DNA from 2 places in the Streptomyces sp. CA189 genome. Region 1 is predicted to be linked to the other one. Evidence: riboswitches for the same ligand, from Rfam matches in the RefSeq annotation. Region 1 holds a riboswitch; the other holds the start of a gene.
What was found. Region 1 has a riboswitch for ZMP and ZTP ahead of AC061S_RS18965 (serine hydroxymethyltransferase). Riboswitches for the same ligand answer to the same signal wherever they lie in the genome.
Positions count from the first base shown of each region.

Region 2: it holds a riboswitch for ZMP and ZTP, as region 1 does, so the genes downstream of both, AC061S_RS09620 (bifunctional 5,10-methylenetetrahydrofolate dehydrogenase/5,10-methenyltetrahydrofolate cyclohydrolase) here and AC061S_RS18965 (serine hydroxymethyltransferase) in region 1, are expected to answer to the same signal.

Region 1 covers NZ_JBWJVM010000022.1:91,258-98,931, forward strand. Annotated here, with positions in the region: gene AC061S_RS18955 (2'-5' RNA ligase family protein) at 1-458, opposite strand, end outside; gene trpS (tryptophan--tRNA ligase) at 587-1,600, opposite strand; gene AC061S_RS18965 (serine hydroxymethyltransferase) at 2,073-3,356, opposite strand; ZMP/ZTP riboswitch at 3,392-3,482, opposite strand; gene rocD (ornithine--oxo-acid transaminase) at 3,593-4,804, shown strand; gene AC061S_RS18975 (hypothetical protein) at 4,801-5,661, opposite strand; gene AC061S_RS18980 (hypothetical protein) at 5,874-6,092, shown strand; gene AC061S_RS18985 (glutathionylspermidine synthase family protein) at 6,562-7,674, opposite strand, start outside.
Region 2 covers NZ_JBWJVM010000008.1:163,699-171,372, reverse strand. Annotated here, with positions in the region: gene AC061S_RS09625 (nuclease/transposase family protein) at 47-1,537, shown strand; gene AC061S_RS09620 (bifunctional 5,10-methylenetetrahydrofolate dehydrogenase/5,10-methenyltetrahydrofolate cyclohydrolase) at 1,544-2,434, opposite strand; ZMP/ZTP riboswitch at 2,463-2,563, opposite strand; gene AC061S_RS09615 (methyltransferase domain-containing protein) at 2,665-3,426, shown strand; gene AC061S_RS09610 (RNA polymerase sigma factor) at 3,640-5,214, shown strand; gene AC061S_RS09605 (vWA domain-containing protein) at 5,233-7,026, opposite strand; gene AC061S_RS09600 (ATP-binding protein) at 7,023-7,674, opposite strand, start outside.

The DNA of each region.
Region 1 (7,674 bases):
AACCCGGAGCAGAGCCACTCCGCCGCGTACTCGGCGAGGGTGCTGAACGCCAGGTCCATCGCCTCCTCGGAGATCCCGTGGGCGACCGTGACGTGCGGGTGGTACGGGAACGAGAGCTCCCGGCTGAGCGGCCCGTCCGGGTCGCGGACCTGGCCCTGGAGCCGGGTGCAGTCGGAGCCGCCCTCGACGACCTGGACGAAGACCACCGGCGAGAGGGGGCGGAAGGTGCCCGTGCCGGCCAGCCGCATCACGAAGGGGCGGCCGGCGGCCGCGACCTCGGCCAGGTGGGCGCGGATCCCGGGAAGCCGGTCCGCGGCCACCTCCGTCGGCGGTACGAGGGTGACGTGCGTGGGAATGCCGTGCGCGGCGGCGTCCCCGAAGCCGGCTCGCAGCTCCTGAAGGCTGCTGCCGTACGGCTCCGGGACCGCGATCGAAACGCCGAGCGTTACGGTCCCCACGTAGCTCTCCTCCGCCTGTAGTCCTGTGCGTGGTCCGTGCTCCGCATGTGCGTCGCACGAGTGCTGCCGCCCCAGTGTGGCGGCAGCACCCCCCAGATCGCCAGGGCCCTCTTTCTCTTCCGTCCCCGTCAGTGCTTCGCGGGGAGGAAACCGAGGTGGTCGTAGGCCTGCGCCAGGGTCTCGGCGGCGACCGCCCTGGCCTTCTCCGCGCCCTTGGCCAGCAGGGAATCCAGGGTCTCCGGATCGTCCAGGTACTCCTGGGTGCGCTGCTTGAAGGGTGTGACGAAATCGACCATCGCGCCGGCCAGATCGGTCTTGAGCGCGCCGTAGCCCTTGCCCTCGTACGCGGCCTCCAGCGACGGGATGGACTCGCCCGTGAGAGTGGAGTAGATCGTGAGCAGGTTGCTGACGCCGGGCTTGTTCACCGCGTCGAAGCGGACCACGGCCTCGGTGTCGGTGACCGCGCTCTTGATCTTCTTCTCGGTGGCCTTGGGCTCGTCGAGGAGGTTGATCAGGCCCTTGGGGGAAGACGCCGACTTCGACATCTTGATCGCCGGGTCCTGGAGGTCGTAGATCTTCGCGACCTCCTTGACGATGTGCGCGGAGGGGAGGGTGAAGGTCTGCCCGAAGCGCTGGTTGAAGCGCTCGGCCAGGTCGCGGGTCAGCTCGATGTGCTGGCGCTGGTCCTCGCCGACGGGGACCGCGTTCGCCTGGTAGAGCAGGATGTCGGCGACCTGGAGGATCGGGTACGTGAACAGGCCGACGGTGGCGTTGTTGGTGCCCGACTTCGCGGACTTGTCCTTGAACTGGGTCATCCGGCTGGCCTCGCCGAAACCGGTGATGCAGTTCATGACCCAGCCGAGCTGCGCGTGCTCGGGCACGTGGCTCTGGATGAAGAGCGTGCAGCGCTCGGGGTCGAGACCGGCGGCGAGGAGCTGCGCGGCGGAGAGCCTGGTGTTCGCGCGGAGATCCTTCGGATCCTGCGGCATGGTGATCGCGTGCAGGTCGACGACCATGTAGAAGGCGTCGTGCGTCTCCTGCAAGGCGACGTACTGGCGGATGGCTCCGAGGTAGTTCCCGAGGTGGAACGAACCGGAGGTGGGCTGGATGCCGGAGAGCGCGCGAGGACGATCAGAAGCCATGGCCCCATTCTCTCAGGTGTGACACGGGGCTCGGCCCCGCCGCTGGCCGGAACCCGGCGGGTCGCTCCGGGCCCGCCCGGCCCCGGCACGGGTACCGGGCGGTAGCGGCCCGTCCGGATCTTGCCTCGGCCGAGCGACCGCTTTCCGTTGCTCCCGCTGCGGGGGGCGGGGGGGGCTCCGCGCCGAGGTCCGAGGAGTCCCGCTGCACGGGGCTTCGTGGGCGCCGCCCACACCCGCGCCTCAAACGCCGGCGGGGCTGGATGTGGCCGACGTCGGCCACAGAGGTGCGGATGCACCGCGGGCTCACGCTGCGCTGCGCGCACGTACGAACCGTCGGCACCCAAATCCAGCCCCGCCGGCGTTTGAGGCGCGGGGTCTGGGGCGGAGCGCCAGGGGGTCCGGGCGCAGCCCGGGGAACGGTGGAAGGGCGGGTAGGGGACAGCCCCGCAGGGACCGGCCCCCACCCGGCGGGTCAGGCGAGCGGGAGGCCCGGGGCCGGGAAGGCCGCCATGAGGTCGATGACCTCGGCCCGGATCTTGCCGAGGGCCGCCTCGTCGCCCTGCCCGGCGGCGTCCACCGCACGCGCGATCCAGTCGGCGACCACCGGCATGTGCTCCTCGGAGAGCCCCCGCGAGGTGAGCGACGGCGTACCGATCCGGATCCCCGACGGGTCGAACGGCTTGCGCGGGTCGAACGGCACCGTGTTGTAGTTCACGACGATCCCCGCCCGGTCCAGCGCCTTCGCCGCGATCTTGCCCGAGACCCCCTTGCCCGTGAGGTCGATCAGGATCAGGTGGTTGTCCGTACCGCCCGAGACCAGGTCGAAGCCCCGCTCCAGCAGAGCGGCGGCCAGCGCCTTCGCGTTGGCCACGACCGCGTGCGCGTACGACACGAACGACGGCTGCGCCGCCTCGTGGAGGGCCACGGCGATACCGGCCGTCGTCTGGTTGTGCGGGCCGCCCTGGAGGCCCGGGAAGACCGCCTTGTCGATGGCCTTCGCGTGCTCCTCGCGGCACATCAGCATCGCGCCGCGCGGACCGCGCAGGGTCTTGTGGGTGGTCGTCGAGATCACGTCCACGTGACCCGCCGGCGACGGGTGGGCCCCGCCCGCGATCAGGCCCGCGATGTGCGCCACGTCGGCGACCAGCACCGAGCCCGCCTCCTTCGCGATCAACGCGAAGGCCTCGAAGTCGATCGTGCGCGGGAGCGCCGTACCGCCGCAGAAGATCAGCTTGGGGCGCTCCGCCAGCGCGAGGTCCCGTACCGCGTCGTAGTCGATGAGACCGGTCTCGGCCCGGACCCCGTACTGCACGCCCCGGAACCAGGAGCCCGTCGCCGAGACCCCCCAGCCGTGCGTCAGGTGCCCGCCCATCGGCAGCGCCATGCCCATCACCGTGTCGCCGGGCTCGGCGAAGGCCAGGTACACCGCGAGGTTGGCGGGCGAGCCGGAGTACGGCTGCACGTTGGCGTGGTCGACTCCGAAGAGGCCCTTCGCCCGCTCCACGGCCAGCGCCTCGATGCGGTCGATGTTCTGCTGGCCCTCGTAGTAGCGGCGGCCCGGGTAGCCCTCGCTGTACTTGTTCTGCAGCACCGTGCCGGAGGCCTCCAGCACGGCCGCGGAGACGTAGTTCTCGCTCGGGATGAGGCGGAGGGTCTCCGCCTGGAGGGTCTCCTCGGCGGCGACGAAGGAGGCCAGCTCAGGGTCGGTGGCGAGCAAGGCGGGGTGGCGGTACGGGTGGTGGTGGTTCGCGCTCATGGCGGCTCCTCCGGGGTCGATGTCAGATCTCGTCCCCGCGAGGCCCAGGCGAGCGGCCCTGTATGCGGTCGTGCGCGCACGGCTCCCCCGGAGTTGGTTCTCCGTGCGCCAGTCGCCGTGCGTGTCCGACACCTTAGCGGGCACGCCTCGAGAAAGGTTTCTCCGTCCGGTATTCGAGCGAGGATGGAGGGTGACGCCCACCCTCGTCACCGGCTTGACGGACGATCGGAGACCCCGTGTCGACAACTGCTGATGCCATCCGCTCCGCCGACGCGCACAGCGCGCACAACTACCACCCCCTGCCCGTCGTCGTCGCCACGGCGGAGGGCGCGTGGATGACCGACGTGGAAGGCCGCCGCTACCTCGACATGCTCGCGGGCTACTCCGCCCTGAACTTCGGCCACGGCAACCGCCGCCTGCTCGACGCCGCCCACGCCCAGCTGGAGCGGGTCACCCTGACCTCCCGCGCCTTCCACCACGACCGCTTCGCGGACTTCTGCACCCAGCTCGCGGCGCTGTGCGGCAAGGAGGCCGTCCTGCCCATGAACACGGGCGCGGAGGCCGTGGAGACGGCGGTGAAGACCGCCCGCAAGTGGGGTTACGAGGTCAAGGGCGTACCGGACGGCCACGCCAAGATCGTGGTGGCGGCCGACAACTTCCACGGCCGCACGACGACCATCGTGTCGTTCTCCACCGACCACGAGGCCCGCGACCACTTCGGCCCGTACACCCCGGGCTTCGAGATCGTCCCGTACGGGGACCTCACCGCGCTCGCCGCCGCCGTCACCTCCAACACCGTCGCCGTGCTCCTGGAGCCGATCCAGGGCGAGGCCGGCGTCCTCGTGCCGCCCGCCGGATACCTGCGGGGCGTACGGGAACTGACGCGCGAGCGGAACGTCCTGTTCATGGCGGACGAGATCCAGTCGGGCCTGGGCCGTACCGGCAAGACCTTCGCGTGCGAACACGAGGACGTCGTCCCGGACGTGTACATCCTCGGCAAGGCGCTGGGCGGCGGGGTCGTGCCCGTGTCGGCGGTGGTGGCCGACCTCGACGTGCTCGGCGTGTTCAAGCCGGGCGAGCACGGCTCCACCTTCGGCGGCAACCCGCTGGCCTGCGCCGTCGCCCTGGAGGTCGTCGCGATGCTCCGCACCGGCGAGTACCAGCAGCGCGCCACCGAACTCGGCGACCACCTGCACCGGGAGCTGAACCTGCTGGTCGGCGGCGGTGCGGTGACCGCCGTACGGGGCCGCGGGCTGTGGGCGGGCGTGGACATCGACCCGTCCCGCGGCACCGGCCGGGAGATCTCCGAGAAGCTGATGGGTCTCGGGGTACTGGTCAAGGACACCCACGGGTCCACCATCCGGATCGCGCCGCCGCTGGTGATCTCCAAGGAGGACCTGGACTGGGGTCTGGACCAGCTCAGGTCGGTCCTCGGAGAGACGGTCTAGGGGGTGGCCTCCTGCCCGTGAGGCCGGGTTTCGAGGGTGATCTCGATGCCGCGGACGGTGAAGTGGCGGGCGGGCCGCAGGCCGGCGGCCCGCATCGCCCGTTCTTGAGCGGCGGCGGCCCGCTCGGCGGCCGGCCGGGCCCCGGCGGAGAGATGGGTGCACGCCACGTGCCACACGCGGGGCGCGCCTTCGAGGCGCCGGGCGAGGGTGGCCGGGTCGGCGGGCGGGTTGTCCAGTACGCCGGCCTCGGCGGCGGTCCGGGACCGGCCGAGGTCGGGCCGCCAGGCGAAGGCCTCCCGGTAGGCGGTGGAGATCAGGCCGCAGCGGGCACCGCTGAAGAGGACGCTGTCGCCGGGGGCCTCGTGGGCGTGGAGGATCCTGACCGCGGCGAGGCTGTCCCAGGACCGGCTCTGCTCCAGCCGGATCGCGCGGTGGGTGAAGGCCAGGGGCGCGGCCACGGCCAGCAGCAGTGCCGTCCGGGCCCACCACGGCAGGGTGAGGATTCCGGCGGCGAGCAGCAGGGCCAGCGCGGGCAGGCAGAAGACCAGGTAGCGGTACGCGAACACGGGCTGCGCCACGGTGGCCAGGGCGAGCAGGGCCGGCGGGACGGCCAGCCACGGCACGGCGACCGCCCGGATCAGGGGCGGGCTCGCACGCCGCCGTACGGCGAGCGCTCCCAGGGCGGTCACGGCCGCGCCGAGGAGCAGCAGCTTGAGCGTGTCCAGGAGGGTGTCCTGGCCGGGGAACAGGAGCCAGGAGAAGAGGGCCAGAGGGGTGGAGAAGGAGACCGGCGGGGACTCCCCCACGGCGGAGTGCTGGGTCAGGGCCAGGTACAGCAGGGGCGCCACGGCCGCCACGCCCGCCGCCTGCGATGGCCACGCGCCGTGCCGTGCGTCGCCCGGGGCGGATCCAGGCCACGGTGACGGCGTGTGCGGCGAGCAGCAGCAGCCCCATGACGTTGAACCAGCCCAGTACCGCGACCAGTACCGCGTAGGCGACCGGCCACCGCCGCCTGCCGTCGCCGGTCAGTACCTTGGCCAGGGCCCCGGTGGCGAGGACGGCCGCCGCCATGACGAAGGCGAACGAACGCCCCTCCTGCGCGTACCGGGAGGCCGTCGCCGCCACCGCGAGGGCCAGCCCCGCACCCGTGCCGAGGCGGGGACCGTCGAGAGTGCGGCCCAGCCACACCACGGCGGCCACGGCGACGGCGACGGCCGCCGCGGACGGGACCCGCATCGTGAACTCGGTCACCGAGGTGACCTGTCCGACGAGGTGCATGAGCACGTAGTGCAGTCCGTGCACCGCGTCGACCCGGCCGAGCAGCGCGAACAGCTCCCGCCACGAGCGCCGCGCCACGTCCATGGTGACGATCTCGTCCGTCCACGGGGCCGGGCCCGTGGTGCCCCACACCCCCAGCGCGAACGCGAGGACCGGCATCGCCCAGCCGGCTGCGCGCGTCGGCAACCCGGTTCGTGGAGCGGTCCGCCCGCGGGGCGGGTCGGACGCGGCCGGGGACGGGTACGGGTACGGGTACGGAAGGGCCGTCACGACGTTCGGCTCATCACCGGCGCACAGCGAACCGGGGCCACAGGACGTCCTCCACACGATCGGCGCGAGCCGGAACGGTGACGGACGGACCCGAACGGCATGTCCGTACGCTGCGGCCGCCCCGGCCCGGCGGGGCCCTCCAGGGTGCCGCGGCCCGCACGGGCCGCGCCTCACCCGAACGGCCGACCCCGCCCCGGTCGCGGGACGGCCTAGAGGATGACGTGGGGCAGGAAGCGGGCGTACTCGTCCGTGACCGGCCCGGCCGATTCGCGGATGCCGAGGCCCGCCGCCTCGTCCTCGACGACCCACGCGCCGAGGACCACCCGGTTGCCGTCGAAGTCGGGCAGCGGGGCGAGGCCCTGGAACACGTACGTCTCGTCCTGCTCCGGTGCGAACGGCTCGCCGCCGGCCGGGTGCAGGGTGACGCCCGCGCCCTCGCGCCCCAGCAGCGGCTTCGCCGCGTAGCCGGTGGTCGTGGCGAGCTCGCGCGGGCCGTCCAGGTAGGCGGGCAGCAGGTTCGGGTGCTCCGGGAAGAGCTCCCACAGGACCGCCAGCAGCGCCTTGTTGGAGAGCAGCATCTTCCACAGCGGCTCGATCCAGGCCGTGGTGCCGGAGCCGCCGCCGTGGTCGTACGTGCCGAGGACCTGCGGGGCGAACTCGTCGGTGGCCAGCCACTCCCACGGGTAGAGCTTGAAGATCGCGCGGATGAAGCCGAGCTTCTCGTCCACGAACCGGCCGGACAGGCTGTCCCAGCCGATCGCCTCCACCGACAGCTCCCGCGTGTCGATGCCGGCCTGCTCGGCGGTCTCCTGGAGGTAGGCGACCGTCATCAGGTCCTCGCCGAGCTCGTCGGTCTCGGAGTGCGCGAAGTGCACCGGGCCGGGCGGCAGCAGCTCAACCTGGCGGCGCCAGGCGTCGACGAGCCGCTCGTGGAGGGAGTTCCACTGGTCGGCGCCGGGGAAGCGCTCCTCCATCCAGAACCACTGCGGACTGGCCGCCTCCACGAGGGAGGTGGGGGTGTCCGCGTTGTACTCCAGCATCTTGGCGGGGGCGCCGGAGCCGTCGTAGCGCAGGTCGAAGCGGCCGTAGAGCGAGGGCTGTTCGGCGCGGCGCCGCCAGGACTCGGCGATCAGCGCGGCGAGCTTCGGGTCGGTGATGCCGAGGTCGGCGAAGCGGTCGTGGTCGACTATGTGCTGGGCCGCCGCGAGGCACATGGCGTGCAGTTCCTCGACGACGTTCTCCAGCGCCTCGACCTCGGGGAGGGTGAAGGAGTAGTACGCGCTCTCGTCCCAGTAGGGGCGCAGGGAGTCGTCGGGGTAGCG
Region 2 (7,674 bases), on a different contig from region 1:
TGCCCGTGCTGATCTGGCTGAGCGGCTGCGTATCGGCAGGGTGCCGGTGAAGGAGAACGGGCGGGCGGGCCGCAAGCGTGCGCTGACGAGGGTGTCGTCGTCCCGGTGGGCGGGGGCGATCACCCGGGCCAGTGAGGATCAGTACCAGCTTTCCCTGCGGTGCCTGTTCGATGAGCGGACCTCGCTGCGCCGGGCCATCACAAAAGTCCGCAAGCGTCTGGCCGTCCCCTGCGGCCTGCGCATAGGTGGTGTTCGCGGATATCCGAGCCGGGCCGAGCGGGCGCAGAAGCAGCTCCGGTTGCAGGTCCTCACCGCGCGCCTGGCGGAAGTGGAGCGGCGGATCGAGGCCGGGCATCCGGCGATCGTCATCGGCGGTCGAAGGCTCGCAAAGGTGCGGCACAACCTGGCTGACGCCGGGCTCACCGAGGCCGAGTGGCGGGAGCGGTGGGACGCGCAGCGCATGTTCCTGACCGCCGACGGTGAGTCCGGGGCGCCGTACGGGAACTACACGATCACCGTCGATCCGGCCGATGGGACGGTCACGATCGTCCTGCCCCAACCGCTCAGGCACCTCGCCAACGCACCCCGGGGTCGGTACCGGCTGGCCTGCACCGTCACCTTCAACCACCGCCGAGACGAGTGGCTGGACCGGGCCACCGCCAACCAGACGGTGCGCTACGACATCGTGTACGACTCCGAACGCGGGCGCTGGTACCTCGATGCCTCCTGGTCCACCGCGACAGCACCTCTCCCGACCCCTGCCGAGCTGGCCGCAACCGGCGTCCGGCTCCTCGCCGTGGACCTCAACGCCGGCCACCTCGCCGCCTGCGTCATAGACGCCCACGGCAACCCCGTCGGCCAGCCCATCACCGTACCCGCCGACCTGACCGGACCCACATCCCAGCGCGACGGACGCCTCCGGCAGGCGCTCAGCCACCTCATCCACCTCGCCCACCAACACGGCTGCGCTGGGCTGGCGATCGAGAACCTGGGTTTCGCCGACGCCCGCGCCACCGGCCGCGGGACGATGGGCCGGGGCAGGCGCGGCAAGACGTTCCGCCGCACCGTCGCAGGCCTGCCCACCGCACGCTTCCGCGACCGACTTTCCGGCATGGCCCACCACGCCGGACTCGTCGTCATCGCCGTCGACCCCGCCTACACCAGCCGCTGGGGCACCCAGCACTGGAAGGCTCCGCTCCAACAGCAATCCAAGACCACGCTCGCCACCGGGCACCATGCGGCCTCGGTGGCGATCGGCAGACGCGCCCTCGGACACGGGACACGGCGTCGGCCAGGTGTGACCGCACACGACCAGAGGATCGTCGCGCGGAGAGCTACCGGCCAGACCGTCACCGCACCGAGGGCACCCGGGAACACGAGCCCGCCAAGGACCACAGGCACACCCATCCTGGGTGGCAAGACCTGCCGGGACCGCAGCGCCCAACTCGCACTGTTCCCCGTCCCCCAAAACCGTTCGGGGAGACAACCGGCCAGCCCGGTGTACAGCGATACGGCCAACAGTGGCCAACATCGCTAGGAACGGTCAGAGGTCCGCGAGGGCCAGACCGGCCTGCGCGGCGGCGGCCTGGACGGTCTGCTCCAGCAGCACCGCGATGGTCATCGGGCCGACGCCGCCCGGTACCGGGGTGATCAGCGAGGCGCGGGCCGCGGCCGACTCGAAGTGGACGTCGCCGACGTTGCCCTCGTTGTAGCCGGCGTCCAGCACCACGGCGCCCGGCTTGATGTCCTCGCCGCGGATGAACTCGGCCTTGCCGACGGCGGCGACCAGCACGTCCGCCTGGCGGACGAGGGACGGCAGGTCCACGGTGCGGGAGTGGCAGTAGGTGACGGTGGCGTTCTGCTCCAGCAGCAGCATCCCGGCGGGCTTGCCCAGGATCGCGCTGCGGCCGACGACCACGGCGTGCTTGCCGGTCAGGTCCACGTCGTAGGCCTCCAGCAGCCGCATGATGCCGCCAGGGGTGCAGGAGACGAAGCCCGGCAGTCCGAAGCCCATGGCGGCGAAGGAGTGCATGGTGACCCCGTCGACGTCCTTGCCCGGGGCGATGGCCTCGAAGGCGGCGCGCTCGTCGATGTGGTGCGGGACGGGGTGCTGGAGCAGGATGCCGCTGATCTCCGGGTCCTCGGAGAGCGCGGTCAGGGTGGCGACGAGCTCCTCGGTGGTCGTCGCGGCCGGCAGCTCCACGTGGCGGGAGGTGATGCCGGCCTTGGCGCAGCGGTTCTGCTTCATGCGGACGTAGGTGACGGACGCGGGGTCCTCGCCGACGAGCACGGTCGCCAGACAGGGCGCGGCGCCCGTGCGCTCGGTGATCTTCGCGGCGTACTCGGCGGTCTGCTCCGAGATGCGGCGGGCGAGGGCGGTGCCGTCCATCAGCGTGGCGGTCTGGTCCTGCTGGGCAGTCGTCTGAGTGGTCATCGGGGCTCCTGAGCGTCGCTGCGGGATCGCGGTTCGCCCAGGCGCGCGGCAGTCGGCGTACGGGATGCGGGAGTACGCCGGGCCGCTCCCCGGTGGTGATCCACCCGAACGCCAGTCACGGCCCGCCGCCCAGTGTAGGCGACCTCTCCCGACAGGTCCGACAGCGCCGGGGTGGGCCCCGGCCCGGCAATCCGGTGGATGACCGGCGCCGGACCTGGGACGATCGAGACATGACGCGCACTTTCGACCATCTCGTCGCGGAAGCGGAATCCGTCTCCGTGGACGGCTGGGACTTCTCCTGGCTCGACGGCCGCGCCACCGAGCAGCGCCCCTCCTGGGGCTACCAGAGCCTCCTGGCGCTCCACCTGGCGCGGGTCGGCTCCGCCCTGGACATCCAGACCGGCGGCGGGGAGGTGCTCGCCGGAGCCGGGCCCCTGCCCCGGCTGACGGTGGCCACCGAATCGTGGCCGCCGAACATCGACAAGGCGACAAGGCTCCTGCACCCGCTCGGCGCGGTGGTGGTCGTGGACTCCGACGAGCCGCCGCTGCCGTTCGGCGACGAGGCCTTCGAGTTCGTCGCCAGCCGGCATCCGGTCACGATCTGGTGGGAGGAGATCGCGCGGGTGCTGCGGCCCGGTGGCACGTACCTCTCCCAGCAGGTCGGTCCGGCGAGCGTTTTCGAGCTCGTGGAGTACTTCCTGGGCCCGCAGCCGGAGGAGGTCCGGCGGGCCCGGCGCCCCGACGACGCGGTCGCCGAGGCCACGAAGGCTGGGCTGGAGGTGGTCGATCTGCGCTCCGAGCGGCTGCGGACGGAGTTCCACGACATCGGAGCCGTGATCTACTTTCTACGGAAGGTGATCTGGATGGTGCCGGGCTTCACGGTCGGGCAGCATCGGGACCGGTTGCGCGAGCTGCACGAACAGATCGAGCGCGAAGGCCCGTTCGTCGCACACACCGCCCGTTTTCTCATCGAGGCCCGCAAAACGGGCTGACAAAACGGGCGGACGCGACCACCCGCGACCGGCTCCCCGGTCACAGCGTGGCGCAGGTCACTCAATTCAGCGCGTAACGAATCTACTCGGGCATGCGATGAACCGACAGGTGTCCTCGTGCGGCCCGGAATACAGACCCCCCTCGGGTCTGTTTCCCGAGTTCGCGCGATGATGTCCCGCCACCCCTTATCTGTTCGCAACGAGAGGCTCCTTGTGTCGCTCAGCCCGTCCCGTACGTTCCCCACGGAGATCGCCGAATCCGAGGCCCTGGTCGCGCTTGTCGAGCGTGGCCGCGAGCAGGGTCACATCAACGGTGATGACGTGCGCCAGGCCTTCGAGGCCGGCCGCATCCCGGTGGACCAGTGGAAGCGGGTCCTGCGCAGCCTGAACCAGGTCCTGGACGAGGAGGGCGTCGCGCTGCACGTCAGCGCCGCCCCCGCCACGAAGGCTCCCGCCAAGAAGCCGCGCAAGGCGGCCGCCGCCCCGGCGCGCGCCGTCGCCAAGAAGGCCGCCGCCCCGCCGCGCCTCATCGGTGCGCGCAAGACGGCTGCCCCCGCCACCGCTGCGGCGATATCCGACCCGTCGGCCTCCGGGACCGAGGAGGAGGTGGCGGCCGAGGCCGCCGCCGCGCCGAAGAAGCGGACGGTCAAGAAGACCGCCGCCAAGAAGACCGCCGTGAAGAAGACGGCCGCCACGAAGAAGACCGCCAAGGACGGCGACGAGGGCGACGCCCCCGTGGCCGAGGGCGAGGACTGGGCTGCCGAGGACCTCGACGAGGGCGACGAGAAGGAGACGCCCAAGACGGGCGGCAGCGCCGGCTTCGTCCTGTCCGACGACGACGAGGACGACGCCCCGGCCCAGACCGTCATGGTCGCCGGCGCCACCGCCGACCCCGTCAAGGACTACCTCAAGCTCATCGGCAAGGTGCCGCTGCTCAACGCCGAGCAGGAGGTGGAGCTCGCCAAGCGCATCGAGGCCGGTCTCTTCTCCGAGTACAAGCTCGAAGAGGAGGAGGACCACAAGCCCGCGTTCAAGCGCGAGCTGGAGATCCTCGTCGAGGACGGCCGCCGGGCCAAGAACCACCTGCTGGAGGCCAACCTCCGCCTCGTGGTCTCCCTCGCCAAGCGCTACACCGGCCGCGGCATGCTCTTCCTGGACCTGATCCAGGAGGGCAACGTCGGTCTGATCCGCGCCGTGGAGAAGTTCGACTACACCAAGGGCTTCAAGTTCTCCACGTACGCGACCTGGTGGATCCGGCAGGCGATCACGCGTGCCATGGCCGACCAGTCGCGCACCATCCGCATCCCCGTCCACATGGTCGAGATCATCAACAAGCTGGCCCGTGTCCAGCGCCAGATGCTCCAGGACCTCGGCCGGGAGCCCACTCCGGAGGAGCTGGGCAAGGAACTCGACATGACCCCCGAGAAGGTCATCGAGGTCCAGAAGTACGGGCGCGAGCCGATCTCCCTGCACACCCCGCTGGGTGAGGAGGGCGACAGCGAGTTCGGTGACCTCATCGAGGACTCCGAGGCGGTCGTGCCGGCCGACGCGGTCTCCTTCACCTTCCTCCAGGAGCAGCTCCAGTCCATCCTGGGCACGCTCTCGGAGCGCGAGGCGGGCGTGGTCTCCATGCGCTACGGCCTCAACGACGGCCAGCCGAAGACCCTCGACGAGATCGGCCGTGTGTACGGGGTCACCCGTGAGCGCATCCGCCAGATCGAGTCGAAGACCATGTCGAAGCTCCGTCACCCGTCGCGCTCGCAGGTGCTGCGCGACTACCTCGACTAAGAGTCGGGTCCGCGCCCCTCAGTCCAGTCGGAAGACCGGCCCGCGGGGCGTGAACGGCAGGGAGGCGCCCTGCGGAACCAGGAAGGCGTGCTCGCGCCGGATCCGCAGGGTGTCGGTCCAGCCGTCCGTGATCACCAGGACCGGGGCCCCGGGCGGGAAGTCCTCCGCCCGCAGCAGCAGGTCGATGCCCGGCTGCAGCACGGTCCCGCCCCGGCCGCGCACCTTCACCCGGCCGGCGATTTCGGTCGGGGGCAGATAGCCCGCGTCGTACGGCGCCGCGTCGCAGAACACGACGCGGGCGGCCGGCACGTCGCGGGCTTCGGCGTACGAGGCGATGGCGCCGAGCGCCTTGCCGAGCAGGGCGGTGTCCATCGACCCCGAGGTGTCGAGGACCACGCCGAAGGTGCAGCGGGCGGTCTCCTCGGGCGGGAAGTACCGGCCCGCGCGCGGGATGTCCGGGGTGGAGGCCTGGCGGCGGGCCGGGCGCGCGAAGCTGCGTACCGGCTCCGGGCGGGGCACGTACTCGTCGAACCAGCGGGCCAGGCGCGCGTCCCAGGGCACCGGAGGGTGGGCCAGCGCCCTGATCTCCTGCACCAGCCCGGCGGGGAGCAGTCCTCGCTCCCCGTACCCGTGCAGGTCGAAGCCCTGGACCAGGCCGCGCCGGTAGAACTCGTCCAGGTCGGTGTACGGGCAACTCCCCGGGTGGGGCAGCGGCTCGCCCAGGATGTCCCCGCGGCCCTTGCCGCGCAGGGTGGCGAGCCGGCGCATCCGGCGCAGGTCGCCGGTGATCCGGTCGTAGACCTCCTCCACGGACAGGTCCCGCAGCTCCGGGTCGTACAACAGCCCCTCGGGCATCTCCCCGACGTCCATCTTCACGAGCCAGCCGTTGACCACGTAGTCGGCGGCCACGTTGTGCAGGTACGGGTCGCGGGCGCCGCAGCGCTCCCCGTGGCGCAGGGCGGCGTGCAGCATCTCGTGGGCCAGGATGAACCGCCACTCCCCGTCCTCGAAGCTGCGCAGCGGGTTGACGTAGATCTCCCCGGCGCTCGCGCTGACGGCGGCGATGTCGATGCCCTGGGCACGGGCCAGTTCGGCGTCGGCGACGATGCGCAGGCCCGCGGCGAGGCCGCCGAGCAGCGGGTAGGAGGAGACGAACCAGTTCAGGGCCCGCTCCCACGGCTGCGGCCGGTGGCCCTCCCGGCCGGCGGCCAGGTCCATGGTGGCGGACACGGACCGGGTCAGGGCGTGGGCGAAGCCGGTCTGCCAGTCCGGTACGGAGCCCCAGTGCCGCCAGGCCTGCAGGATCTGGTCGGGGGCGCCGGGGGCGCTCGTACCGCAGTCCGCGTAGCGGGCCGGGACGCCGTCCTGGCGCCAGGCGGCGGCGAGCTGCTCCTCGTCGCCGCCGGGGTACTGCTCGGGCAGCCGGTCGGGGGCCCGGCCCACGGGGAAGGTCAGCAGGAAGCGGTTGACGACCACGCAGCGGGCGGCGAGCTCGGCGCGGTCAGGCTGCGGCCGGTCGTCCTCCTTGGCGGCGGGCACGTGTCCGAAGCCGAGATGGAGCAGGCAGTGCGCCAGGGCCCAGGCCCACTCGGCGGGCTCCGCGCGGCGGGTCGGGTGGGCGTGGATCACCCCGTTGGAGGTGACCACGGCGAGCCCGGCGGTGTTGCAGTCCGCGCACTGGCGGCTGCGGCAGTGGGTGGCGGAGACGGCGTTCAGGGCGGGGTTCTGCCGGACCGCGGCGCGCCCGGCCTCGTAGGCGAGGGCGGCCGGATCGGGCTTGGCCTGCTTGGCCTGCTTGGCCTTGCTGCTCACCGGCGGGCCTCGACCAGCCGGGGCAGGTCGCGGGCGGCTTCGATCAGGAACCAGGCGGGCAGCACGGGATGGCCGTCCGCGTCGTCGGCGATGACGGTCTGGGCCACCTCGACGGAGATCTCGGCGAGCTGGACGAGCAGGGACTTGGCACGGTAGGCGGTCTGCCGGACGCCGGGCGAGACGTGTTCCTTGCGGGCCGGGAGCTCCTTGACCAGGCGGCCCCGGAAGGCCTCGGCGAGGTAGTAGAGCAGATCGCGGTCCTCCACCCGGGAGGGCCAGGACGCGTCGCCCTTGATGACCGCCTCGATGCCGAAGGTGTGGCGGACGATCTTGGCGTAGCCGCGGAAGGACACGGCGTGCGCGGGGGTGAGGGTGCCGTGCGCGAGCACGCCCAGCATCTGCTCGTCCAGGTCCGGGCCGAAGGAGTGCAGGGCGTCGGAGAGCATGTGCCAGGACCGGGGCGTGGAGAAGGGCTCCTCCGTCTTGGGCGGCTGCGACCACAGGTGGTCGGGCCGGTCGGTGAGGTAGTCGGTGACCCACGGGTGGATGCCGTGCTCGCCGGCCCAGACCAGCCAGTCCCCGGCGGAGGCGTTCAGGTGGACGTGGGTGAGCCGGTTGACGAGCGCTGAGGCGATGGGGCGGGCCAGG